Regions from separate parts of the Paenibacillus sp. MDMC362 genome, predicted to be linked through region 2. Evidence: predicted binding sites of a transcription regulator. Region 2 holds the regulator's gene; the other holds the start of a gene.
The links. The regulator CtsR, encoded in region 2, represses protease genes until heat stress. The targets are predictions, from matches to a motif close to ATGGTCAATAAAGGTCAAACA.
Positions count from the first base shown of each region.

Region 1: a site for CtsR is predicted at 4,104-4,124, ahead of clpP (ATP-dependent Clp endopeptidase proteolytic subunit ClpP). Genes of this name have one in related genera too.

Region 1 covers NZ_QLYT01000050.1:59,542-68,598, reverse strand. The annotation lists gene tpiA (triose-phosphate isomerase) at 1-85, opposite strand, end outside; gene DP091_RS23525 (phosphoglycerate kinase) at 163-1,344, opposite strand; gene gap (type I glyceraldehyde-3-phosphate dehydrogenase) at 1,539-2,543, opposite strand; gene DP091_RS23515 (sugar-binding transcriptional regulator) at 2,644-3,687, opposite strand; tRNA gene DP091_RS23510 (tRNA-Arg) at 3,963-4,037, shown strand; gene clpP (ATP-dependent Clp endopeptidase proteolytic subunit ClpP) at 4,200-4,796, shown strand; gene DP091_RS23500 (PdaC/SigV domain-containing protein) at 5,327-6,400, opposite strand; gene DP091_RS23495 (hypothetical protein) at 6,542-6,793, opposite strand; gene DP091_RS23490 (ABC transporter substrate-binding protein) at 7,024-8,076, opposite strand; gene DP091_RS23485 (ABC transporter permease) at 8,136-8,897, opposite strand; gene DP091_RS23480 (ABC transporter permease) at 8,943-9,057, opposite strand, start outside.
Region 2 covers NZ_QLYT01000064.1:60,784-69,840, reverse strand. The annotation lists gene DP091_RS26940 (amidohydrolase/deacetylase family metallohydrolase) at 333-1,436, shown strand; gene DP091_RS26935 (DgaE family pyridoxal phosphate-dependent ammonia lyase) at 1,414-2,517, shown strand; gene dagF (2-dehydro-3-deoxy-phosphogluconate aldolase) at 2,519-3,274, shown strand; gene DP091_RS26925 (sugar kinase) at 3,267-4,283, shown strand; gene DP091_RS26920 (GntR family transcriptional regulator) at 4,291-5,007, shown strand; gene DP091_RS26915 (CtsR family transcriptional regulator) at 5,366-5,827, shown strand; gene mcsA (protein-arginine kinase activator protein McsA) at 5,853-6,377, shown strand; gene mcsB (protein-arginine kinase McsB) at 6,416-7,480, shown strand; gene clpC (ATP-dependent protease ATP-binding subunit ClpC) at 7,591-9,057, shown strand, end outside.

The DNA.
Region 1 (9,057 bases), on a different contig from region 2:
TGCCTTTCACATCTTCAATAAATGAAGTTGCTTCCGGAACGGTTTTGAACATTTTCCAGTTACCAGCTATGATAGGTGTTCTCACACGATTCACTCCTTTATTCCCCCGAAGAATCGGGGTCCAAACTTCATCCACTTGCTATCCAAATATAGTGCCTATTTCTATTTGTCGTTCAGTGCCACAACACCAGGAAGTGCTTTGCCTTCCATGAACTCAAGAGATGCACCGCCGCCTGTCGAGATGTGGTTCATCTTGTCGGCAAGGCCGAATTTCTCTGCAGCTGCAGCCGAGTCGCCGCCGCCGATAATCGTGTAAGCTTCCGTATCCGCACAAGCTTGTGCCACTTCACGAGTACCGTTGCTGAACGGAGCGATTTCGAATACGCCCATAGGACCGTTCCACACGACAAGCTTGGAGTTCTTGATCACTTCTGCATACTTGGCGCGAGTCTTAGGACCGATGTCAACGCCTTCCCAATCGGCAGGAATGCCGTCGATATCAACGACCTTGGTATTCGCGTCTGCGCTGAACTCGTCCGTAACGACGATATCTTCCGGCAGGTAGAAGTTTTTGCCCAGCTCTTTAGCTTTCTCGATGAAACCGAGAGCAACATCAAGCTTCTCTTTATCAAGCAGAGATTGGCCGATTTCATGGCCTTGAGCTTTGAAGAACGTGTAAGCAAGTCCACCGCCGATGATGACATTGTCAGCAAGCGTAAGCAGGTTGTCGATCACGTCGATTTTGTCCTTAACCTTCGATCCACCGATGATGGCGGTAAAAGGACGGTCCGGATTCGAAAGGGCTTTGCCGAGAACGGACAGCTCTTTCTCCATCAACAATCCCGATACAGCCGGAAGATGATGAGCGATACCTTCTGTCGAAGCGTGCGCACGGTGAGCAGCACCAAACGCGTCATTCACGAACAGGTCAGCCAGTTCGGCGAATTGCTTCGCAAGTTCCGGATCATTCTTCTCTTCACCAGCGTAAAAACGAACATTTTCAAGCACGAGCACATCGCCGTTTTGCAGTTTCTCGACTTGAGCTTTTACAGCTTCTCCTACCGCCTCATCTGCTTTGGCCACCGGTTTGCCGAGCAGCTCGGACAGACGCTGACTTGCCGGAGTCAGGCGCAAAGATTCAACGAACTCTCCTTTTGGACGACCCATGTGGCTGGCCAGGATGACTTTCGCTCCTTGCTCTACCAGATATTTAATGGTCGGCAAAGTCTCGCGAATACGAGTGTCGTCTGTAATTTTACCATCTTCGAGCGGTACATTGAAATCGACGCGGACAAACACCCGTTTGCCGCTTACTTCTACATCACGTACACTTTTCTTGTTCATCTCCACGTTCCTCCTAAGAAAACTATTCTCCTCACCGACAGCATGCAGTTGCTCTCGTTTCTCTCTCTATCGCTAACCAGCGCCCGGATCTTGTCTATTCTTCCCAGTGCTCTGGCATGAAAACAAGTAAAAACCATGAACCAAAGAGGAGACCCGTGGAACGGAACTCCTCTTCGATTGTATGGCTAGATCAATTACAGACCTTTGCTTGCGATGTAAGCAGCGAGGTCAACGACACGGTTGGAGTAGCCCCACTCGTTGTCATACCAAGAAACAACCTTCACCATGTTGTCGCCAACTACCATAGTGGAGAGCGAATCGATAGTGGAAGAAGCTGGGTCGCCATTGTAGTCGCTGGATACAAGCGGCTCTTCGGAGAAGTTCAAGATGCCTTTCAGCGGGCCTTCAGCAGCTGCTTTCAGAGCTCCGTTAACATCTTCAAGAGTTACGTTCTGGGACAGCTCAACTACGAGGTCCGTTACAGAAACGTTCTTCGTAGGTACACGCATTGCCATACCGTTCAATTTGCCTTTCAATTGTGGCAGAACGAGGCTAACCGCTTTAGCAGCACCCGTTGTGGATGGAATGATGTTTTCAGCAGCTGCACGAGCACGACGCAGATCTTTGTGCGGAAGATCAAGCACTTGCTGGTCATTCGTGTAGGAGTGAACCGTAGTCATCATACCCTTAACGATACCGAATTTCTCGTCAAGAACTTTAGCGAAAGGAGCCAAGCAGTTTGTTGTACAAGAAGCGTTGGAGATTACAGTATGGTTAGCCGCATCGTATTTGTCTTCGTTAACGCCCATAACGATGGTGATATCTTCGTCAGTTGCTGGAGCGGAGATGATAACTTTCTTAGCGCCGCCTTTCAAGTGAGCGGAAGCTTTATCTTTCGCTGTGAAAATACCAGTGGATTCTACAACGATTTCAACGCCGTACTCAGCCCAAGGCAATGCTTCAGGGTTACGCTCAGCGAATACTTTCACTTCACGGCCGTTTACAACGAGTGCGCCTTCTTTAGCTTCAACTGTTGCATTAAGTCTTCCGTGAGTTGTGTCATATTTCAAAAGGTGTGCCAGCGTGCTTACGTCCGTCAAATCGTTGATTGCCACGATTTCAACTTCGCTGTTGTTCAGCGCAGCACGGAACACGTTACGTCCAATACGTCCAAAACCGTTAATACCTACTTTAACCATGAGTAGTTCCCTCCATATTTGTAAAATTTATATATTCAAGATTGGCCGTTAAGCCAATCAAGACAACAATAAGGAAAAATCAGTGTGTATGCCCGTGGGTTCAAATCCCGGCGTCAATCTCCTTCTCGACTTCCAGTGCAGCGGCTTCATCGGTAACAAGGATATCCTCATGTCCGAATTTCAGCACCGCGTGAATCGCCTTGCCCTTGCCTTGACCCCCAGCAATGCCGATGATCGTCTCTGTCCGCATGATATCCTCAAGCCGCAGCCCGAGTGTAAGCATTTTGTGGACAACTTCACCATCTTCACTGAAGTAGTAGCCGAAGGATTCCGCGATCGCGCCATCTGCCTGCAAGTTCTGAATAGAGTTTTCATCCAGCTTACGTCTTCTTGCCATCTCCATGGCATCTCCGATGCCGTGAATAATGACTCGGCAGCGCCTGATCACATCGACGATCTCCTGGATATGCTGATCCTGCACCAACGACTGATAGGCATCTTCGCTTAGCAGATCCGGTACGTGAAGCAATCGGTACTCAGCCCCAACGCGCTTTGCCATCTTGGAAGCAATGGTGTTCGCTTGAATCTCCATGCTCTCCCCAAGACCGCCCCGCGCCGGTACAAACCAAGTGCTTGTCAGCGGTTCGCCGCCTGGCAAAGAGGACATCTGCTCGGCCACTTCGGCGAGCGTGGAGCCGCCGGTTACGGCAATCGTATCTCCATCCTGGACAAAGCTTAGCAGCGTTCTTGCTCCGGCCCGGCCAAGCTCACGTTTGACTTCCGGAGATGACTCGCTGTCACCGGGAATAATGACCACTTTACGAAGCCCGTAAGCCTGACGAATCTTCTCTTCCAGTTCAACCAGTCCGAATAACTCATTCATGACCGGCTCCAGCTCCTCCAGCAAGCATATCCCTGAGCTGCTGATGCGCATGCCAAGCGTTTCAATCTCGATCAGCCCCTGCGCTTTCAGAAGATCAGTCTCTGCTCTGAGAACACGCTCGGTCATCGAGAGTGATGAAGCCAATGTTCTTCGGCCAACAATTCCAGACAACTTGATCTGATGAAGGATGGTATACCTTCGTTTAAGAGTGTCCATCAGATCCGGCAGAAGCTGCTCTTGTATTTCTAATAGGTTACGCATGCATTCCACTCCTGCAAACTTCGTCTCGGCTCTCCTCTACCTGGTCGTAAAATGTCCCAGCTAAACTTTTTAAGTCCCACCTTTATTCTAACCAATAATTATGCCGGTTGCAAGTGTCCGAAAGTATATTTCTCTGCCCCGGGCATTCTTATACATTATGGCCAAGTACTGGCTCGTCTATATAATAGGAACAAAGTTTTGTCTGCTATTGTATTTTTTAAATAGATGCGGTATAATCAACTTCGTTGCTAATTTTCGATTGACGTTTTTCTTATGCGCCCGTGGTCCAATGGATATGACGTAGGCCTCCGGAGCCTGAGATCGAGGTTCGATTCCTCGCGGGCGCGCCATTATAACTTTTATTCTCTATACTGATTACCCTAGAGCGCCCATGACGGCTCTTTTTTTTACCCAATAGTTTGACTATCTTTGACTTTTTGATTTAAATTGTTTATCATGTGGGTAATACGGTAACAGTATTTATATGAGGTACTTAAGAGGAGGTTTTCCACGTGAGTTTTATACCTATGGTCGTTGAACAAAGCAACCGCGGCGAGCGGGCGTACGACATCTATTCCAGATTGCTGAAAGACCGCATTATCTTCCTCGGCTCCGACGTAAATGACGTGGTCGCCAATTCCATCATTGCCCAAATGCTGTTCTTGTCGGCTGAGGATCCTGAGAAGGATATTCATCTTTACATCAACAGTCCTGGCGGTTCCATTACCGCAGGTATGGCGATATTCGATACGATGCAGTTCATTAAGCCGGACGTTTCGACGATCTGTGTCGGCATGGCTGCTTCCATGGGCGCATTCCTGCTCAACGCAGGCGCTAAAGGCAAACGTTACGGTCTGCCTAACAGCGAGATTATGATTCACCAGCCGCTCGGCGGCGCACAAGGTCAAGCCACGGATATTGAGATCCGTGCTCGCCGCATCCTCAAAATGCGCGACAAGCTGAACCGCATCCTGTCCGATCGCACTGGCCAACCGCTGGAGCGCATTGAGAAGGATACCGATCGTGACTATTTCATGACGGCTGACGAAGCCAAAGAATACGGTCTGATTGATCAAGTATTAGAGAATACACCACCGCAAGGCTTATAAAAAATGAAGTAAAGGGCAGGCGCCGTTATCCGGTGCCTGCCCTTTCTTATCCTCTGGATCATTGAAAACTTCGAGTACTAAATAGTGAGAGCATCCCCTCCGGTCGCTGTTGAAATCGGGAAACTTGAATGAATGGATAGGGAGGTTTCCCGATTTCAAAGGCGAACGCGTTGCTCCTCCAAGGATACCCTCACTTCGGTACGTTTTTTCAATAAAACAAGGACATCCCCCTCCTAAAAGGCCCGCCTCTAACTTGTGGGGAGGGGAATAGAGGAAGGCCCGTGCAGGATTCCTTTGCACGGGCAATCGGATTGCGTAAGGCCTAATGAAACACGCAAGAAAGCCTCTCGATAAACACAAAAATCCCCTGACCGCAGGAAACGGGAGTACACGCTCCACGCTCACGTGATCAGGGGATTTTTCGTAACTCGTTCCAGTACAGTGTTACATCAGGACAACATCATGTTTCTAGACAAGCTAAGCATGAAAATAAATGATTGCAGTTTACACACACCGCTTAACGTATACTCTTACTTCCACTCTTTCAGCTTCAGTTCAAACTCCGGAAATCCATAAGCATACGCGGTGTACTCATAAAGCTGGAAGTACAGCACCGCAGCGTTATCTTTCACGTAGAAGTCCGCATCGGCAGGCACGCCCTCAAATCCGCCGAGGTAGCCCCCCTCTTTCTTCATCTTGCTCAGCACAAGGTTGTTCAGCTTCTGTTTGTTCTTGCCCTGCATGTTGATGAAATCGCCCAGCTTCATTTGTTTGCCATCCTTCAAGGAGAACGTGAAGCTTTTGCGGAAGGTCATGCCATGAGCGCCACCAGTGTAGGAATAATCGTATGCCGTGATGCTCAGGATATCATCCTGGTTGTAATGGACCACGAAGTCCCCACTGAATTCGTAAGGGAAGCTGGATTCCGATGGCGGGAATTCCTCAGCATTCCCTTCGGCACGGGTGATTACGCCGGACGCATTTTCTTTCAGCACTTGATTGATCTCGGCTTGGGCCTCCGCATTTGCGAGTCCACTGATTACAGGATAATTCACAACGGCATCCGCGCCCTGAATCTTTTTCTTCAGCGCAGCCGATTTGATCGTAATGTCGTTCTGTTTCTTCTGTGTCATGCTGAGTGTTTTCAAGGAAGGGTGCCATTGTCCCTGAACACCCATGTATTCGCTTATCGTTTTGAATGGGACATACAGACGGCCATTAATGATCTGTCCTCCAGGCTCGCCGGCATACGAACCGTTCACCAGAATACCGATTTCAGTTGAATCATATACGATGGCACTCAATTTGTTATAACCGTTGCCCAGTGTATACGTACGTTTTTTTGCATCATATTTAAGAGGCATTCCCAGGCCGTCCCGCAAAGCGGTTGCCGGCACATAAGTTACCCCGTGCAGCGCGAGACCTTTCTGTGACAGGGTCTTGCCATTCCATTTCAGTACGACTTCATTCTTCGACGATTTTTGGCTGGCGGAAACGGGTGCCTTAGCGGCGCTTGCATCGATGACCTGTCCGCTCAAACCCAAACCGCCAAGCAGGACGCTAGTTGCAATTAATGATGCACATACACGTAATTTAGGATTCATATCAGAATTCCACCTTTGTTAAATTAAGTTTCCGTTAGTTGTTAATCTATTACCCTTAATCATTATAAGGAAAGCTTTCAATGTATTGGTAACAAAGTCAATGACAATTTTGATTCCAGGCCTCAGGACCCATACGTTTATCTAATCTTTCTGCATGAATGCTTTTACGCTTAGAAATACACCGAACAAGAGAGCGCATGTACCCATAAACAGCAAGACTTCGCTTCCCTGGACTGCATAACTTAATAGAATTAATCCGATACCGACAAGCGCACTGTGAATACTCAATAACAGCAGATGCAGCGTGCTTTTCCTGAAGATGCTCAGAAACAACGCCGCCGCTGCGCCGGCAACGATTCCTGCAATAACGAGTAAGCCCATTACATCGCTCAAGCCGCTTTCTCCTTTTCCTGATTAAACGCGTAGATACCTGGTTTAAGTTATTTGCGTCCTCCTTTATATATAACAACGAAACAGGCCCCGAAGTTGTGGTGTAATTCGTATAAATCGGCTATTCTCCCCATTCCGGGACTAAGGACCTATTTTTTACCAGTAAAAAAAGAGCCTGCCCACAATGGGACAGACTCTTTTTATTACAAATATATGAAAACGCAAGGCTATAATTAACGCCCGCTCTTCAGTTCGGTCCATAAACGATCATAAATCGAGAGCGAGTCACCGACATTATCTAGCCATTCGGTACGGCCCAGTTCTTCATCTGTCAGGTTGATCATCGTATTGGCACGGTATTCCTCGCTATGGAATTCCATCGCTTTGGTGTTCGGATTGCTGTATCCGATAAATTCATAGTTTTTGGCGCTGACCTCGGGCTCCATCATGAAATTGATGAATTTCTCGGCCAGCTCCTTATTCTTGGCACCCTTAGGAATCGCATAGTTATCAGAGAAGATGGTTGCCCCCTCTTCTGGCACGACATAAGCCACATCCGGATTCTCCGCTGCAATAAAGGCCGCGTCTCCGGACCAGACCGTTGCAATCCAGCCTTCTTCTTGGATCATCTTCTGCTTGATGTTATCCGTATCAAACGCTAGCACATTCGGCAGCAGGGTCTTCAGCTCATCCACAGCTGCGGTGATTTCCGCTTCATCTATGCTGCTGTTGGACTTTCCTTGCTTCTTCAGCGCCATGCCGATCATTTCACGGTTATCGTCCAGAAGCAGGACTTTACCTTTGTATTCCGGGTTCCAGAGATCTTCCCAGCTGTTGATCTCATCCTTCACATACTTCTTGTTATATGCAATTCCCGTTACACCGGACGTGTAGACAATCGAATATTTATTGCCCGGGTCATAAGAAGGATCCTTGAAAGTATCCGTTAGATTGGCGAAGTTCGGGATATTATTCATGTCAAGCGGCTCAAGCAGCTCCGATTCAATCATCGTTTTGACCATATAATCGGATGGCTGAATGAGGTCATACCCACTGCCGCCGGCCTTGATTTTAGCCAGCAGGTCTTCATTGTTTGCATAATTGTCGTAGGTTACCTTTACGTCGAACTTCTCTTCGAAGTCCTTCAGCACCTCGGGATCAAAGTTATCCGCCCAACTGTAAATGTGAAGCGTCTCTTTATCCGAGCCGCAACCGGCCAAGAGTCCTACAGACAATACCGCAACCATGCCTGCCGTCAGCAGGCGGGTCCATCTTGATTTTTTCAATTCAATATCTCCTCTCTTTCCACTTCCATGTTTTATTTCGAAAAAAGCAGTACCTATGCTTAGATCGGTAATGTTTTATGTTTCTTTTCCCCGTTGCCGCGGTTAAGAATATATTGCGCTAGCAGAATCAGCGTGATGCTGACCAGAATGAGCAGCGTACACAGCGCGTTAATCTCTGGCGAGATGCCGCGCTTCACTTGAGCGTAAATATAGATCGGCAGCGTCGTTGAGCTGGGGCCGGCAACAAAAAAGCTGACCATAAAGTCATCCAATGACAGCGTAAAAGCAATCAAGGCGCCGGAGATAATGCCCGGTGCAATCTGCGGCAATGTAACATGCCGGAACGTCTGCCAAGGCGTAGCGCCCAAATCCTGGGCCGCCTCATCCAGCTGTTTGCCCATGCCCGACAGTCTGGCCGTCACTACGACGTACACATACGACAGGCTGAACGTAATATGGGCGATGATCACCGTCGTCTTGCCAAGCGGCATATTCAGCTGACTGAACAATACCAGCAGCGATAGCCCCATAATAATATCCGGGATAATAACCGGAAGATACAGCAGCCCGTTCATGCCGCTGCGACCTCGGCGTCCCAGATTCCGAAGCGAGAGCGCCGCCGCAGTTCCGAGCAGGGTAGAAACGATCGTCGATATGACCGCCACCGTTAAACTGTTCATCAACGCTTCCATCACGTGCCGGTTCTCGAATAGCGACACATACCAATCCAATGTGAATCCTTCCCAATTGCCGCTGAGCCGCGTGTCGTTAAAGGAATAGATGATGATCATGATGATCGGTACATAGATGAAAGCCATCATAAGGAAAGAGTGAATCCCAAGCAGCCGGTGATTCTTCTTCTTCACTTATCTCCCCTCCCCTACGCGTTGATGGCGGGCTTGCATCGCCCGGTTAAAGAGCAGGATCAGCACCAGGGACGTAATCACAAAGATCACCGACAACGCCGCTCCAAAGGGCCAG
Region 2 (9,057 bases):
CTGGAAGACAAATCAATAAGATTTAAACTATGACGAACAAAGAGACTGCCTATCGAGGGCAGTTTTTTTGCGTATGGAAGGAGATAACAGCGGGAAAACAGAACTAGAACATTACCCCTAGCCTTTCTGAGCAAGAGTGGAACCCTCCATTAAGATCATGTGGAATAGGGGATAAATACGTAACTATGATTTAAACATTATAACGTTATATTCACGTAGCGCTCGTTCTGTGCTATGCTATAATCACGACACTCAACTTACACAATGTTAACTGACGAATAAGAGGATCCAAGCTGGTCCGGCAAGGCTGAAGGAGTGAAGCTATGAAGATATTGGAACAGCGTTTTATTATTCGCAATGTAAAGTCGGTCCATGATGATGAACCTTTTGACATTGTCATGGAGAACGGGTTCATAACTGAAATAATGGATGCGAACACGGCCCAGGGTGCCAACAGTTTTGATGGTACGGGTCTGTATGTGTCCAGCGGCTGGATCGATATGCATGTCCATGCGGTTGCCAAGCTGGAGCCTTACGGAGATGCCATCGACGAAATCGGCGTGAAGCAAGGGGTTGCCACCATAATCGACGCAGGAAGCTGCGGCGCGGATACGATTGGGGAACTGGCAGCCGAGGTTGCAAGGTCCAAGACGAATGTGTTTGCTTTTCTGAATATTTCGCATATCGGTCTGCAGCGGGTCGACGAGTTGTCCAGTCTGGAATGGATCGATGCCGAGAAGGCGACAAAGGCGGTAAACACGTATCCGGATCTGATCATTGGACTCAAGGCCAGAATAAGCAAAAGCGTCGTCAGGGACAATGGAGTAGAACCTCTTCGACTCGCAAGAAAATTGTCGGAGAAAACGTCACTGCCGCTGATGGTACATATCGGGTCAGGGCCCCCTCCGATTGAGGAAGTATTGAAGCTGCTGCAGAAAGATGACATTATTACTCATTATTTGAACGGGAAAGCCAACAATTTATTTGATTCGGACGGGAAGCCGATCCCTGCCCTGGTGAAAGCGATAGCTCGCGGCGTTCATCTGGATGTGGGCCACGGAACGGCCAGCTTCTCGTTCTTGGTGGCGGAGTATGCCAAGGCCCAAGGGATTAAGCCGGACACGATCAGCACCGATATTTATCGCGGGAATCGCATCCATGGCCCGGTGTACAGCCTGGCTAATGTCATGACGAAGTTCCTGTATTTGGGGTACAGTCTGCAGGAGGTGGTCTCAGCGGTAACGGACCATGCAGCAGCATGGTTGGGCCGTCCGGAGCTTGGCCGAATTCAAGCGGGCGATGCCGCTCACCTCACGCTGTTTGCCCTGCAGCAGGGCACTATGAGTTTAACGGATTCCGAAGGGGAGACCCGAATCGCTGATCGATATATCGAAGCCAGAGGAGTGGTTGTCAATGGATCATTCATTACATGCTAAATACGGGTTGAAACGCGTGGTTAATGCCAGCGGGCGCATGAGTATTCTTGGCGTATCGGCGCCGACGGATACCGTCATGGAAGCGATGCGGATCGGCGGGCAGAGTTACGTGGAAATCGCGGATCTGGTAGATAAGGCGGGCGATTACATGGCGCGAATCTTAGGTTCCGAGGCTGCGGTCGTTGTCAATTCCGCTTCCAGCGGAATCGCGCTTTCCGTGGCTGGAATCGTCACTGAAGGCAATCGCAGACGCAGTGACCGACTGCACCAGGAGCCGATCGCGAAGAACGAGATTATCATGTTTAAGGGACATAATGTGCAGTATGGTGCACCTGTTGAAACGATGGTTTATCTCGGGGGCGGCAAGGTCGTTGAAGTTGGGTATGCCAACGAAGGGCGCAAGGAGCATATCGCAGAAGCAATTAATGAGCGTACAGCCGCCATTTTGTATGTGAAATCCCATCACTGCGTACAGAAAAATATGATTTCGGTGGAAGAAGCGGCAGAAGTGGCCCAGGCACATGGACTTCCGCTGATTATCGATGCTGCTGCCGAAGAGGATATCCAGAAGTATGTGAAATACGGGGACCTGGCCATATACAGCGGATCCAAGGCAATTGAAGGCCCGACCTCCGGCATTGTCGGAGGCAAACGTCAATACGTCGAGTGGGTAAAAGCGCAGCTGCATGGTATTGGGCGCAGCATGAAGGTAGGCAAGGAAACGACGTTTGGACTGCTTCAGGCGCTGGACGAGTATATGGTGAAGGAAGATAAGAGTGAGCAGGAGAAAGCGGCACTGGAGGAAATGAAATCCTTATCGAAATTGCCGGGCATGGAGGTGACCATTGTTCAGGACGAAGCGGGAAGGGCGATCTATAGGGGGCGCGTGAAAGTCGATGAAAATGCGGCCGGGGTTAGTGCCAAGTCCATGAACGATCAGCTACGCGAAGGCGATATTGCTGTGTACACCAGGGATTACGGCGTTCGACAGGGGTATTTTGATATCGATCCTCGCTCTCTTTCCGGGGATGATTTGCAGGTCATTATAACGAGAATACAGCAGATTGCAGGGGGAAACTAAGATGGCAAACATGGAGAAACGTCTTTATAGAAATCGCGCGGCACTGAACGTGCTTGCAGGCAGCATTCAGAACGCGAAGGAAATTTTTGAAGCTTCGGAAGGGCATGTGCTGGTCGGCGTATTGTCCAAAAATTATCCGAATGCACAAGAGGCCGTTATTGCGATGAAGGAGTACGGCGCCGTAATTGAAGATGCGGTATCGATCGGATTGGGTGCCGGCGATAACCGCCAGGCTGCGGTGGTTGCCGAGATAGTGAAGAGCTATCCGGGCACGCATATCAATCAGGTGTTCCCGGCGGTCGGTGCTACACGTGCCAATCTGGATGGCAAAGAAAGCTGGATTAACAGCCTCGTGTCTCCTTCGGGTCAAGTGGGCTACGTGAATATCTCAACCGGACCGGTGAGCGCTGCCGGATCGGACAAAGCCATCGTACCTGTCAAAGCGGCTATCGCGCTTGTGCGCGACATGGGCGGAAATGCACTGAAGTACTTCCCGATGCAGGGCTTGAAGCTGGAGGATGAGTACCGCGCGGTAGCGAAGGCATGTGCGGAGGAAGGATTCGCGCTTGAACCAACTGGCGGGATTGATAAAGAGAATTTTGAAGCCATCGTGCGCATCGCATTCGAGGCGGGAGTGCAGCAAGTCATTCCGCACGTGTACTCCTCGATTATCGACTCGGCAAGCGGAGATACAATCATTAGTGATGTTCAAGAGCTGCATCGCAAGCTAAAAGCGCTGGTTGATCAATATGCCTAAGACGATTGCCGCTTATGGCGAAGTGATGATGCGTCTTCAAGTACCGGGATATGCTTCCTTGGCTCAAGAGAGCCATCTGAATTATTCCTTTTCCGGCACGGGGGTAAACATCGCCTCGGCTGTGGCAAGGTTCGGTCATAACGGTTATCTGGTCAGCACGCTGCCGGATAACCCGCTTGGCGAAGCGGCGGTTTCCTACCTGCGCAAGCTTGGCATCGATACTTCGCTCATTAACCGCGGAGGCAAATATGTGGGCATGTACTTTCTGGAGAATGGCTTTGGTGTCAGACCCGGACGCGTGACCTATACGGACCGGCTGGGCAGCAGCTTTAACACGGCAGAGGATGCGATGTACGATTTCGGTGCGATTGCCCAAAAGATAGACATGGTCCACTTTTGCGGCATAACCCTTTCCATGAATGACACGGTGCGAGGTCAAATGAAGACACTGGCTCGTGAAGTTAAAGCTAACGGGGGAACCGTCGTGTTCGATTGCAATTATCGTCCCTCTTTATGGGGAACAGGCCGCTACGAGTTTGCCAAGCCGCACTATGAGGAAATGCTGTCATTGGCGGATATCGTCTTTATGAATGAGAAGGATGCTATCTATATCCTCGGCATGGAGACGACCCGGGAGGATCGGAACGAACAGCTGCAGGAGTTGATTCCGAAGGTGGCAGCGAAGTATAATATTACGGTTGCGTCGGGTACCCACCGCAAGATCAACGGGGATAACACCCATTCCCTGCAAGGCTATCTCTACACGGATGGAGCGTTTCATTTTTCCAAAACGTTAACGTTTTCCGTTCATGATCGTATCGGCGCGGGTGATGCTTACGCCAGCGGGGTGATCCACGGGATCTCGGAGAGTTTTGAACCGAATCGGACGGTTGACTTTGCCGCAGCTGCGGCAATGCTTGCCCATACCGTTACAGGGGATACGCCGACGGCGAACGAACGCGAAGTGCTTCAGGCAATGAGTCATCATATGTCTGACGTGGAAAGGTAGGAGAAGCATGTCGATCACGCGGAAGAACGGTCCGTTATACTTGCAAATCAAGAAGATCATAAAAGATCGGATTCTGCATGGGGAATATCCACTTGGCTCCCATATTCCTTCCGAGCCACAGCTGGAGCAGGAATTTAACGTTAGCAAAATGACGGTCCGCAATGCGATCCAGGAGCTGTATCAGGAAGGATATGTAGAAAAGCGGAGCGGGGTAGGAACGATCGTGACCCGGAACACTTCCTTCTCCAGGCTTTCCAAAGGCAAGCTGTTTACCGAAATTCTGGTCGAAGAAGGACACCAGATTCGGAAGCGTCACCTGAAGACGGAATGGGTGCTTAATGAGCCGGATAGCGAATTGTTCTTAAAATTCGGGGAGCGGTGCCTGCTGATTGAACGATTGTATTTACTGGACGGCAGTCCTTTTATTTACTACACGCACTACGTGTCATCCCAAGTGGATATGGGTGAAGAGTTCGGTTCCAACGAACTACCGTCTCTCTATGACCGCATCGAGGAAAGTCAAATTACGCTTGAGAATTTCCGCGACCGTTTCCTGGCAACCGTGGCAAATGAAGAAACTGCTTCCTTGCTTGGAGTAAGTGTAGGCTCTCCGTTACTGAAGCGGCTCAGAACCTCTTATGACGGGACAGGCAGCATCATTGAATACAGCATCGGTTATTACAATACGGAGCTGCAGCACTACTTGATCAGTTACGACGCTTAAAGATTGACGCGATACAGAATTATGATATGGAGAAGTGGCCTTGAAACCGGTTTTCACCGGTATGGAGGCTGCTTCTTTTTTGTTGTCCTTTGTATGAATTGTTCTTGAAGAAGAGGCTATAAGCGATCAAAGAACTGGGTACAATAAGAATATAGGCATAGCGCGATAAATTGAGAAGTACCTCTTGGCAAAATGAAAAAATGTGCTATAATGAAATCAAAGTCAAAGAAAGTCAAAGTCAACGAGAGGGTTCGCTGATTTTGATTATGGTTAAATTTTCGTATAAGCAAGGCTCTGTGCGGACGTGTAAGATCACTATCCGTCTTAACGTTTCAAACAGTGGAGGATGAACAGACCAATGCGTAATATCTCTGATATTATCGAACAATACCTGAAGAGCATACTGCAGGAAAGTCCGGAGGGTACCGTTGAAATTCAACGCAACGATCTGGCGGAGCAATTTTCTTGCGTTCCTTCCCAGATTAACTACGTGATCAGTACACGGTTCACGCTGGAGAAGGGCTTTCTTGTCGAGAGCAAGCGCGGCGGGGGCGGGTACATACGCATCCAACGTATCGAACTTCCCCAGCATACTGCACTCCAGCAGCATCTTCATCATACCATTGGCAGCATGATTGACCAGACGGTGGCTGAAGGATTGATTTACCAGCTGGAGGAGTCCCGTTTTTTAACGAAGCGGGAGGCCAGCCTGATGCGGGCCGCCATTTCAAGGGAGTGCCTGAATGTGAAGCTTCCTTATCGGGATGAGCTGCGTGCAAGGATTATGAAGGCGATGCTTATTTCTTTATTAGGTAAGTGAGTCTGTGTAAGGGGGCATCGGAATTATGTTATGCCAAGAATGCGGTAAACGGCCGGCGACACTGCATTTCACCAAAATTGTGAACGGGGAGAAAACGGAGTTTCATTTTTGTGAAACCTGTGCCCGCGAAAAAGGGGAATTGATCCCCGGTACGTCGAATGGTTTTTCTATACACAGTTTGCTGTCAGGTCTTCTGGATCTGGACCCTTCAGGCAAGGGCCAGAGCCCCGGTGCAAAAACGGCCCAGACGCTGCAGTGCGAAGAATGCGGTATGACGTATTCCCAGTTCAGCAAGCTTGGCCGGTTCGGCTGCAGCTCGTGTTATAAATATTTCTCGGATCGATTGGATCCATTGTTTAAGCGAGTCCATGGGGGAACATCCCATGTCGGCAAAGTGCCGAAGCGTACGGGTGGCCGGATTCAGATCAAACGCCAGATTGATGAGCTTAAGAAGGAGCTTCAAATTCGGATCGTTCAGGAGGAGTTTGAATCGGCTGCTCAGATCCGGGACCAAATCCGTGAGCTGGAGCGGAATATGGCTCAGGGATAAGATTGTAAGAATTTGCACTTTAGTAGGAGGAATGCGTGATGTCTAATCTCCGGTTTACCGATTCGGCGCTGAGCGAGTGGATGCGCGGAAACGGTCAGGAATCCGACATTGTCATCAGCACCCGTGTCAGGGTGGCGCGCAATCTGCAGCATCTTCCTTTCCCGCTGCTGGCAACCGATCAGCAGTCAGGAGAAGTGCTAGAGCGCCTGACGAATGTGCTGAAGAATAAGGACGATTTGCAGGATTTCGGGGATTTACATGTAATTAAATTAAGTGAGATTGATGAACTGGATAAGAAGGTTCTTGTTGAGAAGCATCTGATCAGTCCCAATCTGGCGAATGAATCCCGAAACGGTGCAGTCATCCTTACGGAAGATGAATCCGTCAGCATTATGATCAATGAAGAGGATCACCTGCGCATACAGTGTTTATATCCCGGATTTCAGGTTCGTGAGGCATGGGCACGTGCGACGGCGCTGGATGATGTTTTTGAATCCGAGGTCGATTATGCATTTGATGATAAGCGAGGTTATCTTACCAGTTGTCCGACCAATGTCGGAACCGGCCTTCGCGCATCGGTCATGATGCATCTGCCCGCTCTTGTTATGACACAGCAGATTAACCGGATTCTCTCGGCAGTATCGCAGGTAGGCTTGACTGTAAGAGGGATTTACGGCGAAGGCAGCGAAGCATTAGGCAACCTGTTTCAAATCTCGAATCAGATTACGCTCGGTCAAACCGAGTCGGAGATCATTGAGAATCTGCACAGCGTCGCCCTGCAGATCATCGAGCATGAGAAGAATGCCAGAGCCCGGCTCTTGGGTGAATCCAAGCTCCGGATTACGGATCGGGTTATGCGCTCCTATGGCATACTCTCCTATGCGGCGGTGATGGATTCCAAGGAAGCGGCCCAGCGTTTGTCCGATGTTCGGCTTGGCGTGGATCTCGGCCTCCTGGAAGGTCCGGAAATCCCGGTCATGAATGAACTGAATGTGAAGACGCAGCCTGGCTTTCTGCAGAAGACCTATGGAGAGGGCATGACGCCTTCCGAACGCGACATGTACAGGGCTAAGCTCATCAGAGAAACATTGGGTAACCATTAAGAATTTATACTCGTTTTACAGTTGGATGACGGTTTAAGCGTCCTATTGCTGACGATACACCGAAATCCGCGAGGTTCAATATATTAATTGAAACGTGGAGGTGCAATACTATGATGTTTGGCAGATTTACGGAACGTGCACAAAAGGTGCTTGCATTGGCTCAGGAAGAAGCGGTACGACTGGGGCACAACAATATCGGCACAGAACATATCCTGCTGGGCCTTATTCGTGAAGGAGACGGCATTGCAGCCAAAGCGCTGATCGGACTTGGACTTGGTCTTGAGAAGATTCAGGATGAAGTCGAAACATTAATCGGACGCGGACAGGAGCAGCCTACCAATATTGCCTATACGCCAAGAGCGAAAAAGGTAATTGAGCTCTCCATGGACGAAGCTCGTAAGCTTGGTCACACCTACGTTGGTACTGAGCATATTCTGCTGGGGCTTATTCGTGAAGGTGAAGGGGTTGCCGCACGCGTGCTGAACAACCTGGGCATTAGCCTGAACAAAGCCCGCCAGCAAGTGCTGCAGCTGCTCGGCAGCAGCGAAGCGGTATCGAGCCATCATGGCACGCCGCAAAACGTAAGCACGCCTACACTTGACAGTCTCGCTCGCGATCTGACCGCCATTGCCAAAGAAGGCAACCTGGATCCTGTCATTGGACGCAGCAAAGAAATTGAGCGCGTGATCCAGGTACTAAGCCGCCGTACGAAGAACAACCCGGTGTTGATTGGTGAACCAGGGGTAGGTAAGACGGCGATTGCGGAAGGCCTGGCACAACGTATCATTAACAATGAAATTCCGGAGACACTGCGTGACAAACGCGTCATGACGCTGGATATGGGCTCAGTTGTTGCCGGTACGAAATACCGTGGCGAGTTTGAGGATCGCCTGAAAAAAATCATGGATGAGATTCGTCAAGCGGGCAACATCGTTCTGTTCATCGATGAGCTGCATACCTTGATCGGAGCAGGCGGTGCAGAAGGCGCCATTGACGCTTCCAACATTCTTAAGCCATCCTTGGCACGCGGAGAACTTCAGTGCATCGGAGCAACCACACTGGATGAATACCGCAAATATATTGAAAAAGATGCTGCCCTCGAGCGCCGTTTCCAACCAATTACGGTGGACCAACCGTCGCCTGAGGAAGCCATTCAGATTCTGTATGGACTGCGTGACCGTTATGAAGCGCATCACCGCGTGAAAATTACGGATGAAGCGATCGAGCAGGCTGTGAAATTGTCAGACCGCTACATTACGGATCGCTTCCTGCCGGATAAAGCGATTGATCTGATTGACGAGGCTGGTTCAAAAGTTCGCCTTCATACGTATACCATACCGCCAAATCTGAAAGATCAGGAAGCGCATCTGGAGGACATCCGCAAAGAGAAAGACGCAGCTGTCCAAAGCCAGGAATTCGAGAAGGCTGCAGCGCTGCGCGATACGGAGCAGAAGCTCCGCGAAGAACTAGAGATCACGAAGAATCAATGGAAAGAAAAACAAGGACGTACCGATTCCGAGGTAACGCCGGAGGATATCGCCGACGTTGTCGCCAACTGGACGGGTATTCCTGTAAAT